One region of the Thalassobacillus hwangdonensis genome, then DNA from elsewhere that is predicted to be linked to it. Evidence: riboswitches for the same ligand, from Rfam matches in the RefSeq annotation. Region 1 holds a riboswitch; each other region holds the start of a gene.
The links. A riboswitch is a leader RNA that binds a small molecule or an ion and turns the genes downstream of it on or off. The one in region 1 is predicted to bind cyclic di-GMP.
Positions count from the first base shown of each region.

Region 2: linked by a shared signal. The riboswitch ahead of ACFQ2J_RS13595 (hypothetical protein) and the one ahead of ACFQ2J_RS17845 (EAL domain-containing protein) in region 1 are both predicted to bind cyclic di-GMP.
Region 3: linked by a shared signal. The riboswitch ahead of ACFQ2J_RS13165 (anti-repressor SinI family protein) and the one ahead of ACFQ2J_RS17845 (EAL domain-containing protein) in region 1 are both predicted to bind cyclic di-GMP.
Region 4: linked by a shared signal. The riboswitch ahead of ACFQ2J_RS12100 (DUF192 domain-containing protein) and the one ahead of ACFQ2J_RS17845 (EAL domain-containing protein) in region 1 are both predicted to bind cyclic di-GMP.

Region 1 is NZ_JBHTKL010000006.1:447,636-451,903, reverse strand. It holds gene fba (class II fructose-1,6-bisphosphate aldolase) at 1-601, shown strand, start outside; gene ACFQ2J_RS17850 (PilZ domain-containing protein) at 633-1,169, opposite strand; gene ACFQ2J_RS17845 (EAL domain-containing protein) at 1,189-1,899, opposite strand; cyclic di-GMP riboswitch class I at 1,966-2,051, opposite strand; gene ACFQ2J_RS17840 (response regulator transcription factor) at 2,078-2,434, opposite strand; gene ACFQ2J_RS17835 (Spo0E family sporulation regulatory protein-aspartic acid phosphatase) at 2,700-2,861, shown strand; gene ACFQ2J_RS17830 (helix-turn-helix transcriptional regulator) at 2,991-3,221, shown strand; gene ACFQ2J_RS17825 (hypothetical protein) at 3,218-3,505, shown strand; gene ACFQ2J_RS17820 (TetR/AcrR family transcriptional regulator) at 3,543-4,112, opposite strand.
Region 2 is NZ_JBHTKL010000005.1:829,943-834,210, forward strand. It holds gene ACFQ2J_RS13590 (threonine synthase) at 1-596, shown strand, start outside; cyclic di-GMP riboswitch class I at 947-1,031, shown strand; gene ACFQ2J_RS13595 (hypothetical protein) at 1,099-1,599, shown strand; gene ACFQ2J_RS13600 (DUF5667 domain-containing protein) at 1,612-2,643, shown strand; gene ACFQ2J_RS13605 (ATP-grasp domain-containing protein) at 2,811-3,686, shown strand; gene ACFQ2J_RS13610 (hypothetical protein) at 3,721-4,268, opposite strand, start outside.
Region 3 is NZ_JBHTKL010000005.1:729,232-733,499, reverse strand. It holds gene ACFQ2J_RS13175 (VanZ family protein) at 156-647, opposite strand; gene ACFQ2J_RS13170 (helix-turn-helix domain-containing protein) at 1,002-1,319, opposite strand; gene ACFQ2J_RS13165 (anti-repressor SinI family protein) at 1,401-1,544, opposite strand; cyclic di-GMP riboswitch class I at 1,572-1,682, opposite strand; gene ACFQ2J_RS13160 (pyroglutamyl-peptidase I) at 2,080-2,673, opposite strand; gene ACFQ2J_RS13155 (CBS domain-containing protein) at 2,752-3,471, shown strand; gene ACFQ2J_RS13150 (nuclease-related domain-containing protein) at 3,624-4,268, opposite strand, start outside.
Region 4 is NZ_JBHTKL010000005.1:516,344-520,611, reverse strand. It holds gene ACFQ2J_RS12125 (TadE/TadG family type IV pilus assembly protein) at 1-828, opposite strand, end outside; gene ACFQ2J_RS12120 (TadE/TadG family type IV pilus assembly protein) at 840-1,223, opposite strand; gene ACFQ2J_RS12115 (A24 family peptidase) at 1,220-1,741, opposite strand; gene ACFQ2J_RS12110 (Flp family type IVb pilin) at 1,841-2,020, opposite strand; gene ACFQ2J_RS12105 (Flp family type IVb pilin) at 2,026-2,223, opposite strand; gene ACFQ2J_RS12100 (DUF192 domain-containing protein) at 2,236-2,574, opposite strand; cyclic di-GMP riboswitch class I at 2,739-2,825, opposite strand; gene ACFQ2J_RS12095 (helicase C-terminal domain-containing protein) at 3,163-4,268, opposite strand, start outside.

The DNA of each region.
Region 1 (4,268 bases):
AAGTGTGGAAAATTGCATAAAAGCAATTGATGCAGGATTTACATCTGTCATGATTGATGCCTCTCATCACCCGCTTGATGAGAATATAAGGCAGACAAAAGAGGTGGTAACCTATGCTCGTAAGTATGGTGTTACCGTAGAGGCAGAAGTAGGGAGTGTCGGTGGCAGTGAAGGTAGCGACAAGGTAACTGATCCTGTTTATGCGGATCCGATAGAATGCATTGATCTGGTGAAACGAACTCAAGTTGATTGTCTAGCCCCCGCCCTAGGATCTGTACATGGGATATATAGAGGTGCACCGAAATTGGATTTTGAAGGGATGAAGGAAATTTCCCAATTAACAAAAGTTCCATTGGTTTTACATGGAAGTTCAGGTTTATCTGCTGACCATATTAAGCGTACCATTGCATTGGGAACCGCGAAAATTAATGTGAATGCAGATAATCATCTTTCTTTTTCTAAAGCTGTTCGAAATTGTTTGGAAAACGATAAAGGATTATATGATGCCAGCGTATATGGAAGTCTGGGGCGGGAACAGCTGAAAGAAACAATCAGAATAAAGATGAGGTTGTTCGGGTCAGTTGGAAAAGCAATAGAATAAAAGGTGCTTCTCATGAAGCACCTTTTATTCGCTAAGAAATTCTTTTTTGCCTTCGCTCAGCTTGAATCTTATTTAGCTGTAAGATGATACTCTGTTGCTGTTTCATCGATACATTGATGAACTGCACTCCGTATTGGTTCATCTTTTGATGGATATGCTCTTCTTTCCTGACAAGGAGTCCGAATTGTTCAAAGGTTTCATTGTTCAATTCAAACACGACTTTTATTTTCAGCTTCGACTTTATCGGCAAATTGTATGGTGAGGTAATTTTTAAACCAGATGTGCTTATATCTTCAATGTGTGAAGTGATTTTTCTATTCGTCAGTCTTTTCAGGCTTTCTTCCTCCACGTCAACGAACTCGATCGTACAAGGGATTTGTGGGACTTCTAAACGGAAATTCCTCCTCGTACCTGCTTTTACGGGCATGAGTTCTTTCTTTATAGTTTGAAGCTGCTTTTGCAATTCTACGATTTCTTTTTTCTTTTTCACAAAAAGTCGATTACCTTTCAGCAACAGGAACAACATCAACAAACTAACCACTAAACCATAACTGACTAACCAAATCATCATGGCCCCTCCGTTCCTATTACATCAACTTTTGTGGTTTTCCCAATAAGAAACCTTGAGCATACGTTACTCCAAGCATTTTGGCTACCGTAAGTTCTTTTGAAGTCTCAATCCCTTCTAAAATCAATTTAATGTTGAATCTTCGGCTATAGTTGACTAAATACTGAAGAAATTCCTGTTTCTTCGGTGATGTATCGAGTTCGGAAGTAATATAACGGTCGACTTTGATATAATCCGGGTTCAATTCCAGCAGGTTCATCATGTCACTCCTGCCAGCACCGAAATCATCGATAGCTATTTTCAAGCCAGAACTCTTTAAGGAATCTAATTTTTTTACAAGTGGACCTGGGTGATCCAACTCTTCGGATTCGTTCAACTCAAACACGAGAGAATCTTTCTGTACACAAGGGTGAATATGTTCTTTGAAGAAGAAGTTGAAATCTGGATGAAGTATCGTGGAAGGATAGACATTGATGAACAACTTGGCACCTTTGTGAATGTGTTGAAAAGTCGATAGGTTGTGAAGAGCCAGTTTTATCGACTCGATATCCAGTTTGAAGAGGTTCTTTTCCTTTTTGGCAATTTGAAATGCTTTGACTGGGGTTGCGTGAATCTTTGAGCGGAATAAAACCTCGTATCCTGTTTTGTTCCATGTTCTAAGATTGAAGATCGGCTGGTAATTATGATAAAAACTTTCAGCGACAGTTAACGGCATGTAATCTGTTTTCATTGAATCGCTCCTTTTTATTCATTAAAAAAAGCAGTCTCAAATAAGAGACTGCTTTGTCTCCCATGCTTCGGTAACCCGGCTATCGTAGATAGAACATCTGTAGACCCGTGGTTTTGCGTCCCAGCCTTTCAACTGGTTTGCCATTATCGGTAGGGCGGATATTAGTTGTATCTTTATTTCACGTGTATCGCAATATCAGTTCAGATTTACCATTCACATCTAATTTTTTGTAGATGTTCTTGATGTGGGCTTTTGCGGTGTGTTCTGAAATATGAAGGGATTTTGAAATATTCAGCGAGTTTGCTCCGTTCAATAGGTGGGAAAGTACTTCGTCTTCTCTAGCAGTTAAGCTTTTTCTGAAGTCTGAATGGTTAACTATATCTTTTTCATTAATTGCGAATTCTAACTTCAAACTTTTAAGGCGGTCGATTTGATCGGAAGAAAAATTCTCATGATTGATCGTCGTATCGATAGCGTAGATCAGATCATTGATATCTTGCGGGGATAATAAGTAAGCATTAACCACTTTCAACATAAATCTCCTCCTTTCGACATGCGTCGATATGTACATATTACTATACTAGTAAAATAACATCTATTACTTATGTGTGGTATTTTCTAACCATATAAGGGTATTTATTACTATTTTAATATTGTTAATGGGAATTAATGGGTATAAAGGCATTGTTTTTGAATTATTTTTTTAGAAATGTACCAATTTTTATTGAAATATGATACCATAATGTAAAATATTGCAAAGGGACAATTTAATTATGTATGATATTAAAGGAGGAGGTTGCATGGCTCAACCTCAGTTGTACGACCCCATCCGGAGAGAGCTTGAAAGAAAACGCCACCGGATGATGCAGGAAGGGATGGAACGTGGATTTCAAGACCCGATCGTCCTCAAACTTTCACAGGAATTGGACCAGTTACATAATCAGATCATCATGAAAGCATAATTTTTCATCATAGAGCGTACTGTCAACTTTCCAGCCACATGGTTGGGAATTTTTTTATGGTAATATGTAATATATTTTTGACACTATGTAAAAAATATATTACAATAAGCATCGTGAGGAGTTGAACATATGGTGCTTAAAGATAATGGAGAGTTGGAGAATCGTATTGCGGTCTTTCGTGCAGAGAAGAAGTGGTCGCAAAAGGAAGTTGCCCAGAAGCTTGGTGTCAGCAGACAAACAGTCGTTTCATTGGAGAAAAACCGTTACAATCCATCACTCAAGTTAGCGTTTCAAATCGCAGAGTTGTTCGAAAAGGATATAAATGAAGTATTTCAATACAAGGGGAGGGAGATTGAATGATTTTCGCAGGAATCATTTTAATGCCGGTATTTTTAGTATCACTTTATATCATCTTCAAGGTGTCTTGGGGAGAAGAAGGGAAAGATGAACGAGGCCAGGCGATTCTGAACAAGTCTTACATGTTCTCAGCACCGATCCTTCCAATCGGATGGCTGCTGTTGGAAACGGCGCATTCTTTTTCGGAAGTCTCTTATGATTTTTACCGGGATACGATGTGGGTGCTGATCCTGCTTACGTTTATTGTGCAGGGAGCTACACTTTACACGATCAGAAAGCGGGCGTAATAAAAGAACATCCAGAACTCCCGGGTTCTGGATGTTTTCATTTATCAAGATAGGAAAATCCGTAATTGATGAAGTTATTGATCAGCACAGCCATTTGCTTCGGAGACTGGTCCAAATCGTTTTCAAGCCAATCCTTGATTACCTGGATGGCGCCGCTGATGGCAAAGGAACTCAAATACCTAGACTCATCCGCCTGCAGATAATGGTCCTTCATCCAGTTGTTCATCATGAATCCTCGTGTCAAATCCATCATCCGTTGTTCAAACGTCGGGGCTGCATCCTGCTTCAAAAATGTCTGGAACATTACTTTATTATCAACCACGTATTCGAGAATTTTCTCGGTCATCTGAATTGACTCTTCTTCAATTTCATAGCTGTAGCTGTGAAGGTATTTGTTCATATCCTCGGTTATTTCTTCTTCTATTTTACTGAGCAGGTCATAATGGTCGGAGTAGTGGGTGTAGAAGGTCGATCGGTTGATATCGGCAAGCTCGCACACTTCTTTTACAGTAATATCAGAAATTGTTTTGTTTGCCAGTAAAGTAATCAGGCTTTCCTTCAGCACTTTCCTCGTGTATTTCTTACGGCGGTCCAATTTTTCACTCAATTCGTCCTGCCTCCATTTTGTTAAAAATTTGTTACAATCCAACACTTATCTATCGTTGTGTTGGGAAACTGACGCATCATAGCAAACTGTTTGTTGAATATCCAACACGGTGTCAAATACAATAGTAGAGTGTGAGTTACGGTTTTGCAAGAGAGG
Region 2 (4,268 bases), on a different contig from region 1:
GAAGAGCTGAAGGAAAAAAGACGATGGGATTGGAATTGGCAGAACAATTTGATTGGAACCTGCCAGACGTAATCATCTACCCGACAGGCGGTGGATCCGGTGTCATCGGGATGTGGAATGCGTTTCTGCAGCTGAAAGAGCTTGGGTTCATTGAAGGAGATCTTCCGAAAATCGTCAGCGTGCAGGAAGATGGCTGTCAGCCTATTGTTACTTCGATTGAAACTGAAAGTCCATTCTCTGCACAAACCTATGGAGTCGTGTCCAACCCGACCGGCATGCGAGTACCAAGCCCTCCGGATGGGGAACTGATCACTTCTATCCTACGTGATTCTAATGGGACAGCTGTTGCGGTTACCAAAGAAGAAATCAAAGATGCGCAGTCTTACTTCGGTAAGTATGGAGTTTCTTCATCACCGGAAGGATCCGCGACGATGGCAGGATTCAAACGGTTGGTAGAAGAAGGCTGGCTCTCTGAAGATGACGAAGTCGTACTATTCAATACCTCACACGCTATGAAATACTTACCATATGAAGTGTCGAACGTACCTACAGTAAAGAACTATCAGGATTGGATAGCGACTCAGCACGTATTTTAATGTAAAATGCTAAGCGTAAGCGCTTAGCATTTTTTTGTGAGCCAAGTGTAATCTGCTTTCCAGCGAGTCTTAAAAGGTTGCCGGCGAGTTTTTGAATTTACCGGCCACTTGCTCACCTTTACCGGCAACTTCCGGATTTTTCCGGCGCCATCTGAAATTTACCGGCGACTGACTCTTAATACTTACAATCTCTATACGCTTAGCACTTTTTGATCGCAATTTACGATAGGGTATTAGGTGTGTATATTTTCCTGATTAGTCCAATTATTCGGGTTTATATTCCTGATTTAGGCATAATTAGATAAAGCATCAAAGGTAATTATGGTATTATTAGATTATCAACTTCATATATTCGACAAAGGCAAACCTATTGAAAAGTAGGGACGCAAAGCTACAGGGGCTAAAGGTGTTTATCTATGCTTGCCAGCTGCCAATTACGTGTAAACCTATCCATGTAATTGGATAGGTTTATTTATTTTTTCAATACAAAGGAGGTTAGGATTTGAGATTCCGCAGCTTTATCGTAAGTATTTTGTTGTTATTTACATTAAGTGCATGTAATTCGCCTGAGGAGGTGCAAGGCAAACAAGGGAATTCTTCTAAAGAGAGTAAAGAATCGGTCTTATACGAAAATACTTCTTATCATTTATCTGTTGGGGAAATGGAAGGCTGGTTACTTGAAAAAGAGACAGACGAAGGTAGACTTCATGCGAAATTCACCAACAATCAATCGAAAGCAATTGTAACCGTAACCGAAACAACTAAATCTTTCGAAAACATCAAAGATGAGTTGAAAGATGGAGCGGGTAAAGTAGATGTGGTTCAAGATGATAAGGCTTCTATTTCTTTTATCTCTGGATTGAATGAAAAGATGAGAACAGATATTTATATAAAGAAACATCGAGAATTTACATATGTATTTACGTTCATTTCACCTCTCTCAGCTTATGAGAAGAAAGAGAATGAGATCAAAAAATTCTTGGATGAAGTCCATCTAAAATAAGGGGGATTTATAATGAGAAAAGTGTTAAGTGTAGGCGCTGCTTTCAGTCTGGTATTTTCAATCGGGATGACAGGTGTGTCTGCTGAAGAAGGACAGACCGATATTCAGTCTGAGTTTTATCAAACGATACGTTTTATGGAAGAGTCCACTTTTGAATTAACAAAGGATCAAAAGGAAAAAGTGCACTTATTGAATGAATTTGCCGAAAAGCGAATGAATGAAATAGAGACTGCATTGGAACGTGGGGAAGAAGAGCTTGCCTTACAATTGATTGATGAATTGGAAAATCTCATCGATCAAAAAGAGGAAAGTGTCACTGTACTGAAGGATGGAAGTGATTCGGAAACGATTGAAGATGATTCACTGGATGAAGCACTGGAGTCTTTGACTAAAGGTACAAAACAAATTGATGCCCTTCTTCAAAGAGATGACTTGCCTGAAGAGGCGAAGAAAGGTTTGGAAAAAGCGTTGGCTCAGCATCAAAAAGTACTGCTTGACTCCAAGACCTCAAAAGGCTCGGCTGAGGATGAAGACGAAGAAAAGAACGACGATAGTAATGATGATGAGGAACAAAAAGAAGAAAAGAACAGTAATAGAGATCGTGACCAAAATCGAGTAGATCGTAACGAAGATAAAGATGATGACAGAGATCGCCGCGATGACGATGATGACCAGGACGAAGATGAAGACGAGGACGATGACAGAGATCGCCGCGACGACGATGATGACCAGGACGAAGATGAAGACGAGGACGATGACAGAGATCGCCGCGACGACGATGATGACCAGGACGAAGATGAAGACGAGGACGATGACAGAGATCGCCGCGACGACGATGATGACCAGGGTGAAGATGAAGACGATGATGATGACAGAGATCGCCGCGACGATGATGATGACCAGGATGAAGATGAAGACGAGGACGATGACAGAGATCGCCGCGACGACGATGATGACCAGGATGAAGATGAAGACGAGGACGATGACAGAGATCGCCGTGATGACGATGAAGATGACGAAGATGAAGATGACGATGAACAGTGAGACGACGATTGATGTAAGGATGATTTAATAATTGGCTTTGTAAAAAGCGCTTGTGAGGATATGACTTCTCCCAAGCGCTTTTTAATTTTCAGTGGAGAGAGGTGATATCAATTGACTTCTATTTCTACTATACTGTGAATAGTAGTTAATTCAGGGAGGCATCTTACATGCTAGGCTGGCTGATTGTAAATAGTTTTACTGCTTCATCTAAAAAGTTTCAGGACAATTACGACTTACTTCAGAAAGCTGCAAATCTAAGAAACATTTCTCTGACGATTAAAACAGATATTGATTTGTTTTATGTCTTACATAAAGAAGAGAGTAAGAATACAAAACCTGATTTCGTTATTTCTTGGAACAATGATGTATTTCTGGCAAAGTACTTGGAGAGCTTGGGCGTTCGTGTTTTCAATTCATCGGAAGCAATTGAACATACTGCAAATAAAGCGCTGACCCATATTCGTCTGAATGATTGCGGTTTACCAATGCCGAAAACGATTCTGGCACCGGTCAACTTCAATCAGTCCGAGGGTTTGTATAGGGATTTTATTGAGAGAGTAGTTGATGAGCTAGCATTTCCCATGATTATTAAGGGTTGTTACGGATCTTTCGGAAAGCAAGTGTTTCTTGCTCATTCCGCACAAGAATTAGTGGAGAAGGCTCAGGTGTTCCAGCATAAGCCGTTCATGTTCCAGGAATTCATCGCATCCAGCAACGGCCGCGACGTGCGTATCAATATTGTCGGTAATCAGCCGGCTGCATCAATGCTCAGGACTTCTGGTAACGATGACTTTCGGGCGAATATCACCAATGGTGGCATCATGCGAACCTATCAACCAACGGATGAACAAATACAGTTGGCTATCCGTGCTAGTAAGGAGCTTGGGCTTGACTTCGCCGGGGTTGACCTTCTGTTCGGGAAAGAAAATCAGCCGATCATTTGTGAAATTAACGGGAACTCCCACATTAAAAACATTACGGATTGCACAGGTGCAGACATCGCTGGTGCCATGATTGATCATGTAATTGCCGAGATTCGATAATGAAAAGAGACTGACCAGCTGGCCAGTCTCTTTCTTATTGTAAAGCAGTAAGGGAGGAGCGGATTTCCTGTTGATACGCATTGATTTTGTCAAATTTACCTTCAAAAGAAGTCTCCAATAACGGATCCTTTTCAAGTCCTTCGTAGCTCGGATAAGCATATTTCAGTTGCCCGAGTGAATCCGTGATATCTTGTTTTTCTGCAATCAATAGATTTATCTTTGCAAGACTCGCCAGATGATACTCAAAGTTGAAGGATTCCTGGAGATGAGATGGCGTTTCTCGTTCCAGAATATCAGAAATAAGGATGTTCAGCCGGTTTCTTGCCACCAGGGCGTCATTCATGATACTTTGCCAGTCTTCCCCTTCATATGTAACGGAAGTCTGCTGCAGCAAGTAAGTGGATCGAGCATCATTGTATTTGATGAAGCCTTCCCACATCACATCTTTATGTCCGTTTTCAAGTGCCTGATGAAAGGCATACTTGGCCTCATTCAAATAGAGAATGAACAATTCCAAATCTTCACTGGATAATTGGGTGTGAATCGTCTGTTTCACTTTCAGTGCACCTTCAGTGGAAAAGA
Region 3 (4,268 bases), on a different contig from region 1:
TATACTAGTAATCTAAAAATTCGTCAGATTACTTGTTCTATTATTCGGTGTGGCCCGATTATATTTGTAGGTTGTCGTTTAAATAGATAATAGTTCCAATTTATCACAAAAACAAGGAAAATAATGTCGAATTATAAGATTTTCAGCATTTTATTTCATTTTTTGGAAATCGGGTCTTTCTTCCTCTTTGAAATCAATAGAATTAATCCAACTCCAATCAAAGCTCCAATCGTATCCAGCACCACATCACCAATGTAAGGCGTGCGGTTCGGTGTCATCCCCTGATGCATTTCGTCAAGTGCTGCATAAAGAACAGTAAGGGTGAGCGCGGTTAGAATCGGTTTTTGGAATGCTGATTTCGTTAATGCCAGATAGAAAAGAAGGAAAAGAATCATGAATACTGTTACATGAGCGCCTTTTCGAATGAAAAATTCAATGAATCCGGCAGTACCGAGTTCGGCCACGCTGACCTCTGAATGGTGATAGGTGAAGCGGATCCAGTCAAGGTATGGAGCGAGAAAGGATACGTCGATGTAATTGGACAGGAATGGCTTGAGATCCTGCTCCTGATATGGCTGTGAGGATGCGTAGAAGATGACTCCCATCCATGCGATTGGGGCGAGCCACCAGTAGAGTGAGTTTTTCATGATAACCACCTTGCTTATGTATTCTATTCACTTGATCAAACGTTTGATCAAGTTGTTTTTTTGATGAGTGCTTGTCTGTATATCCTGGCTGCTGGGGGTGGTTCCGGCGAGTTTGCTGGTTTTCCGGCGAGTCAACCACACTTACCGGCGACTTTGCCATTTTTCCGGCGACCCCCATCAGATCAGCTTGTGAATGTCAGAAAAACCGCTACTTGCGCCGGTTCCGGCGAGTTCTCCGGGTTTCCGGCGAGTCAACCACACTTACCGGCGACTCTACCATATTTTCCGGCGACCCACATAATAAAAGGAAAACCTGTCTGAAGCAACGTCACATAACCTCAGACAGGTTTTCCTTTATTTGTTCAATTTCCACTTATTGAATTCGAGGAACTCTTTGAATTCGTCTTTCGAAATGCCGGAGTCCATCGCATCTTTGACGAGTTTCATCCAGTCTTCGTCAAGCTGCGCTTCTTCCTGATCTCCGTGCAATAAATAGTGGATGGAAACGTTCAGTTCCGCTGATACCTTCTCTAGGAATTGAATCGACGGATTGGATTGAAGATTCCTTTCGATCGAACTTAAATAGGATTTTGCGACACCTGCGCGTTCGGCAAGAACCGTCAGCGACAACCCTCTATCTTTACGTACTTTTTTGATACGTTCTCCAATCATATCCACTCACCTGCTTTCTACTTGCGATTATATCACAAAATAGAAAAGCGTTCTATATTAAGTACAATTTTTACAAAATATTTATTTTCCGTTCTCTACTGCTACCCTCCCTTTGTTGATGAATTGCGCGACTTCTTCTTTTTTGAACCCTACTGACTTGGCGATCTTCATCAATGCTACCCACTCTTCATCCAACTGATCACACTGTTTGTTCGAATTCATCATACCGATACCGTCCTCCATTCGAGTCTTCCAGGTAGTCCAGCCGCCATAGTTCGGTTCCCGTGTGCCGTTGTTCGTTATGTATACCTTAGGCCTGCAACTTTGCGCCTCCCTTTTTCAAGGGGTTTGCCTTTTTTCTGGAGAATCAGTACTATCGCGTAAGAAAAATATACTGTATACACCATGCATTTATGTGTTGCAATTTGTATCTTAATCAGTTCTATTTTTGGTGATTTATGTCAGATCGCTTACACTGGTACGACCGATGCTTGATAAACTCAGTGGTGACAAGGGTTTGCGCCACTTTTACTTCAAGGAGATTTCTGAAAAAAAGTGAACAATAACTTTTGGAGCATAAGCATGTGAGATATAGGGTCATTGTTGCATGGTATAGTCGTATGTACCACTAATTTGGAAATATAAACCACTTGTTCGTTATTCCTGTAAATATTTTATTTGGGAAGGTTTTGGTCTCTTGTTATTGAGGTTTAAGATGGTGGAGGATTCAGTTAAGGTCGGGATAAGGTCCCGACCTATTTTATTTAGCAGTCATCGTTGTGATAGCCAGTTTTATAGCTTCGGTGAGATCCGTCTGGGACCAGCTCGGAATTCTGCCGTGCCTAATCGCGAGGTCGTGCGAAGCAGGAATATGAATGAACCCAGCCGCTTCCAGTGGTTCCTGTAGAATATGGTACATTACGTTATTGCATAGGTACGTGCCTGCGGAATTGGATATTTCGGCAGGGTACCCGTTGGTGTTGAGGATTTCTGTGATTTGTTTAATTGGCAGTGTTGAAAAAGTGCCATCGGGACCGTCCTCGATGATCGGCTCGCCTTCTGGACGGTGACCACTGTTATCCTTGTCTCCGTCGTTGCAATTGATTGCAATCCGCTCCGGTGTGATTTTGTGGCGGCCAGCAGCAAGACCGAGCGCAACCACCTTGTCTGGATGTGTTTCATTTATGTATTCTAGGGTCAGCTTTCCTGATTGTTGGAAGTCGACGGGCAGGATACGGCCGATGATTAGGTGGTCATTAATCTTCGTCTGATCGAGTGCTCGTACGATTTCCTGAGTCGGGTTGACCGGAAAATCGAGGAACGGCTCGAAGCCTGTGAGCAGCAATTTTTTCATGTGATCCACTCCTTTCTTTTAATCGTAACATAGACCGTTGGATGTCAGAGCATAATAGGGAAAAAGGGGTGAGTTTGGATGGATCGAGAGGGGCTTACGGAGCGGTTTGAAATTGCCTTCAATCAGGTGCATCAAAGTTTGAAGCAATTGAACGAATTTCCGAAAAATGATAATTTCGCCGAGCTGCTGAACCGGTCGAAGCAAAAGCACAGCATCATCCGCTTCCATTTCGACACGTTAAAGCAGTACGCCAAGCTGCGCAATGCGATCGTGCATGAACGGGTTCGTGATGATTACTTCATCGCCACCCCGCACGAGGAGGTAGTCGAGACGTTGGAAGAGATCAGCCATACGCTTGAGCAGCCGCCACTTGCGCTAACGTTAGCTTCTGAGCCGGTGATTTACTATCGGAAGGATTCGCTGGTGAGCCATGTGCTGGAGGGATTCAGCAGGTATCAGGTCGCTCAATTTCCGATTTATGATACAGGGCATACGTATTGCGGGCTGTTAACGAGCGAGGGAGTCGTGCGCTGGCTTCATGAGAAGGGTGAAGTCGGGGAAGGTGTGCTTGCTGAAGATATTCTCGAGCATGAGCGGGAGCACAGCATTCATTTTTTGAGGGAGGACAGTTCGTTGTTTGAGCTGGAGGAAGCGTTCGAGGTGAGCTTCGAGGAAGGCCGGAAGCTTAAGGCGGTTATGATCACTGAGGATGGTGAGCGTGATCGGAAGCCGCTCGGTATTGTGACCGCGTGGGATATTTTCGGGAAGATGAATCGTTATCCGGATGGGCAGGGTTGAGCTGTAGTCGTGGAATGCTGTGCGGTGGGCTTGGGTTAGCTGGAGGCTGGGTTTCTGTTAATAGCGTGTACTCGGGTTGGCTAGAGGCTGGTTTTCTGGCGATACCCGTGTGTTTTCTGGCGATAATACGCCTAAATCTGGCGAAAACTCGATTAATCTGGCGATATCCGGTTATAATCTGGCAATCGGTATTTCACACCCCTCCCTCCACCAAACCTTTTAATATTACATGCACTCAACAACCGTTTAGCTGTATCTGCTGATGTAAATGCAAGGAAATCTCTCAATCCCCTGCTAGTGATTTCATCTCCAATTAGAAGTGTATAATCCCGTAACGCCTCCAAATGCGCCTCCTTGCATGTATGATTGCATTTCGGACAAAACCAGGTCCCATGTCGCCGCAGCATCGGCAGGAAGTCGCATTTACTACAAATCACACCCTTCCTTAAGCTGTTATAACTGATATTGAAATAAGGTAACGGTTTGAATTCAAAGGGCTGATGATTTTTCAGTAGTAAACCAGTAAATAACTCAATAGTTTCTTTTGTATAAACTTCTTCTTTGAATAGCTTCTGAATTTCCTTGATTTTTTCAGGTAGGGCATCAGTTCTGGTCAAAAACTTTGCATAGGATGGATCTTCGATTCGAATAACGGATGTGGGATGACTACTTGCTACTAGGGGATAAATCGGAACTTGAGGAAAACCGTGTGTAGCTATCCATTGCTCAAGCTGATCGCGTTGCCGAAATACTTGAGTAAAAGGACTGAGCGACCCTTTCGGCTGTCCGTCTAGGTC
Region 4 (4,268 bases), on a different contig from region 1:
GAACATTCCGGTAATGGATGTATCACTACTGGACATTGGATCGGTAATGTAAAAATACGCGAACCCAGTCACTTTCACTTGTTTCATTTGATTTGATGTCTGATTGTAAGGTTCATATACAGGGACTAAAAGCACTCTGGAACACTCCCTGTCGGATACATCTCTCGGGAGTTCCGTGCATCCGTCCACAAGTTCCCGTACGACACTTCTTGTTTTCCCTGCAATGTTACCTGTTTGTGTATCTAAAACATCGCCAACTTCAATCTGATCTTCATATCCATGTCTCAAGTTGTATTCGTAAGTTTTAGCGCCGGGTCCTCCTAAAGCGAGGACACCGAAGTTGCCTGTATCCACTTCGGTTTCATCAACCTTCAACTGATATTCTTTGTAGTATTCCAGTTCGATGGAGTCATCGATCCCGAGCGGTGCCGCTCCCATCGCTCTGCCCATCACCCCAAGTTCGGCTGCAGCATGCGCACGAACGACCACATACTCCCTGCCAAACAGCTTGGAGAAAGCCAATGGAACCGTTTTTTCTACTTCCACTTCAATTTTCTCGTTTGGAGAAACGGTAATTCCTGAGACTTCAATCGATTTCTCATGCTTGTCCACGACTTCATTTACTATTTGTTCTGCTTCCTCTACGTCAAATGTAAGCTCCTGCGCTCCTGAGAGCACAGCGGCATTCGCCGTTTTCTGCAAGTGGCTCTTATTCATGAAGATCATTCCACCATCAATAACGAGCCCAACAGCGACTAGTAGCACCATCAATGCCAGCGCTGTCAAAATCAATGCATCACCAGACTGTTTTTTTAAAAACGCCCTCATCACATCACTCCTCATTCGACCCTGATCGTTGAACTAGTCTCAATCCATAAGGGGTCTGTGAAAAAATGATCAATGATCGGGGTCACCATCTCAAATGGGTACTTCAATGTCACTTCCACATATTCTCCTGATTTTCTGACGCTGTCACCAGGGGAAATGTCGACGACTAATGCGTCCTTATCTTCAAATGTAATATAGTCCCTCGCAAAGACACCGATTTCCTGATCATCTCCACCCAATCCTCCTACACGGACGGCTTCCTGAGAAGCCATATGAAGATGAGTGTAAGAATAGAGCATGCGCCCGAAATCGATGATTCCCACTAAAAGCAGCAATAGTACCGGAAGGATTAGTGCCAGTTCAACAAGGGATTGTCCCTTTTCATCTTTTATCATAGAAAAATCTCTCCATCGAGACCAAAGCTGATCAACGTGCCAATCGCAATAGCAACCCCATAAGGGTAGGTAGCTTTATAGTCGTCTTTATTAATTCCAAGAGAGAGTTTCGCTCCATTTTTCCAGCCCCAAAGCCAGTAAATGATCCCCCTCAAACGTGACGTCACCCCTCTTCGGAAAAGTAAAATACATAATGCCAGAACGCCGCCTACCAATGCCATATATAAGGCTGATACCAATACGAAACCGACGCCTTTAATCGCCCCTATGACAGCGAGGAGCTTCACATCTCCAGCCCCCATCCCTCCCATCAAGTAAGGAATGAGCAGCAAGCCTAATCCTGTAAGTAACCCGAGGATACTGTTGCTAAATCCGGGAAGTCCTGACTGCACAAGATGTAGCGTCAATGCAAGCAGGAATGTTGGAAAGAGAACTTTATTATAGATTTTCCGGCTTCGGATATCCGTGATCACGCATACAATCAGAAGAAGGATCAAGATCATATCCAGGAGATCCATCCCTATCACCTCTCTAAAATGAAACGATTTAGTAAAAGAAGAGCCTCACGCATTCGGACACGTAAGGCTGACGTACGAAAATAATATAAGTGCTGTTTACTAAGGATGTAAGACGTTGTTCCCTTCGGAGACGACACCGATTGCCTCCTTGAACATTGTTACGATATTTTCTCGAAGGACAATGATTGTCACGAATGCACTAAAGGCAATAAATGAAATAACCAACCCGTACTCGGACATCCCTTGGCCACCCTCATCCAACAAGAGTTTTCTGATCATTTCAATCAACTACCTGCAGAAGAATCTCCGCTTTCTGTTCCGACGATTGCATCTTTAGCATTTGTGAACAACGATACGATTTCATCACGTAGAACTGCCAGTGTACCAACAACCGCAACTGCGATAATCCCTAGTACAAGCCCGTATTCTGTCATTCCCTGACCTTCTTCTTCGACTACTAGATTTTTCATTTTTTCTACCATTCCAATTCCTCCTCAATTATTTACGAAATCAAGGGAATGCCCCTGTTTCGTCATCGTTTTTTTTACAGTACCGACTGGAAGCTCCACTACGGAAGCTGCATCAGCATAGACCTTTCCAAGCTTACCTGGTTCCATCGACTCATCAATTGCAATGACTACATTCAATTCATTCACATACACAACATCGATCGGGTAATTCATGAAGAAAGTATGAATGGATCTGCAGGGCTTAATATGCAATCCGGCTCCTGAGTTAAGTTGGCCTGTAAACATCAAGCCTCTCAGTCGCTGAAAGAACCGATATGCCTGACGAGTTTCACCAGCAAGTAGTTGTTCGTTACTCAGGTTCACTACCTTCAACCTTTCACCTCCATTTCAAAAAAAAATAACCCTGCCTTACCGAAGGCGAGGTTATGTTACCAGCCATACACAAACCGCGAACGAAAGAAGCCATACAAAATACAAAATGCTTCCTTCTTCCTTTGTTATGTATAAACCAGTATGCCCCTGGATCCTTCGATAGCTGGCTGGCTTAGTGCATATGCACGTTAGCCCCTATAGCTTTGCGTCACTGACTTTCATCAGTTTTGCCTTTATCGAGATACAGTTTATAAGTCTTCCGACTGATCTCTTGCGTTCATCATATAAACGATCTAGCAAAAAAGGAATCGGACAATAGACACACATATCTCCAATTGCACACTGGTAGCTTTATATAATTCAGAATATTTAGATAATTATTTTATACTATACCGACATCGCAACCATTTTATTAACCATTCTTTTTTATCTATTTATTTAACATATATTTCAATTTAAAATTGGTTTTTCAGGATATTAGGCATGATAGTAAAGAATCACTTAAATTTTAAAAAAAACCGAAAAAAGTTGAAATTGGTCTAATTTCGTTTCCTATTTCCCGGGAAATGTTGTCGCAAATCAGCGAATGACCGTGTAATGCTTCCACTCTTCAGGTAGCAGGTAATTATATTTGTTAGTTAGAAAACGATCATCCACCAGGAGAATCTTCCCTTTATCCTCCTCAGAGCGGATCAAACGCCCTCCTGCCTGAAGTACTTTGTTCATCCCTGGATACACATAAGCATAATCATACCCGTTCTTCCCTTTTTCGTTAAAATATTCTTTAATCAGTTCCTTTTCAAATGACCTTGGAGCAAGTCCGATTCCCACGACTGCAACTCCATTCAATCGTTCACCCCGAAGATCGACACCTTCCGAAAACACGCCACCAAGGACTGCGAATCCTACCAATGGTTTGTTCAGGTCCGGCTGAAATGCAGCCAGAAAACTGTCTCGTTCATTTTCCGACATGCCGAAATCCTGAATGATTGTGTCCGCCTCAACCCCGAGACGCAACCATTCCCGATAGACTTGTTCCATATAGTGATAGGAAGGGAAAAAGAATAAGTGATTCCCACTCGTTTCACTTACCATATCGTACAACGCCATCGCCAGAAGCATGCTCGTCCTTTCTCTATCTTTATACCTCGTCGATAAAGGAAAGATGTTGATCTGCATTTGTTCCTTTGCATAAGGGGATGGAAGCTTCAGAATATAGTCCTCTTTCGCTCCTCCAAGCATATCCTTGTAATAACCAAAAGGAGACAAGGTAGCCGAGAAGAAAATGGAGGATGCAAATCCTGAGCTGATTTTCCCTACTAACAATGAAGGATCGAGACAGTAGAGATGGATGGAACCGTTCTCGTTCCCTTTCTGTCCAAAGATGACATAATGATCGTCAACAAGCTGAAGAATCTTCATGAAGTTTTGGACATTGAAATAGCAGCTCAACAATTCTTCAGCATCTTCCTCCATCTCTCGCAGCACACTATCCGCTTCCGTAATGAAGCGGTCCAAGCTTTCCTCCAAGGGACCAGGAACTTCATCGTGGACAAACCCTTCAGCATCATGGTTGGCATTTAGATTTCTAAATTCACTTTCGATCGCGTCCACCACTTGATTCAATGATTCATCCATACCGTCCATTTGTTTTAAACGAACGAACTCATCCTTTGTCAGTACGG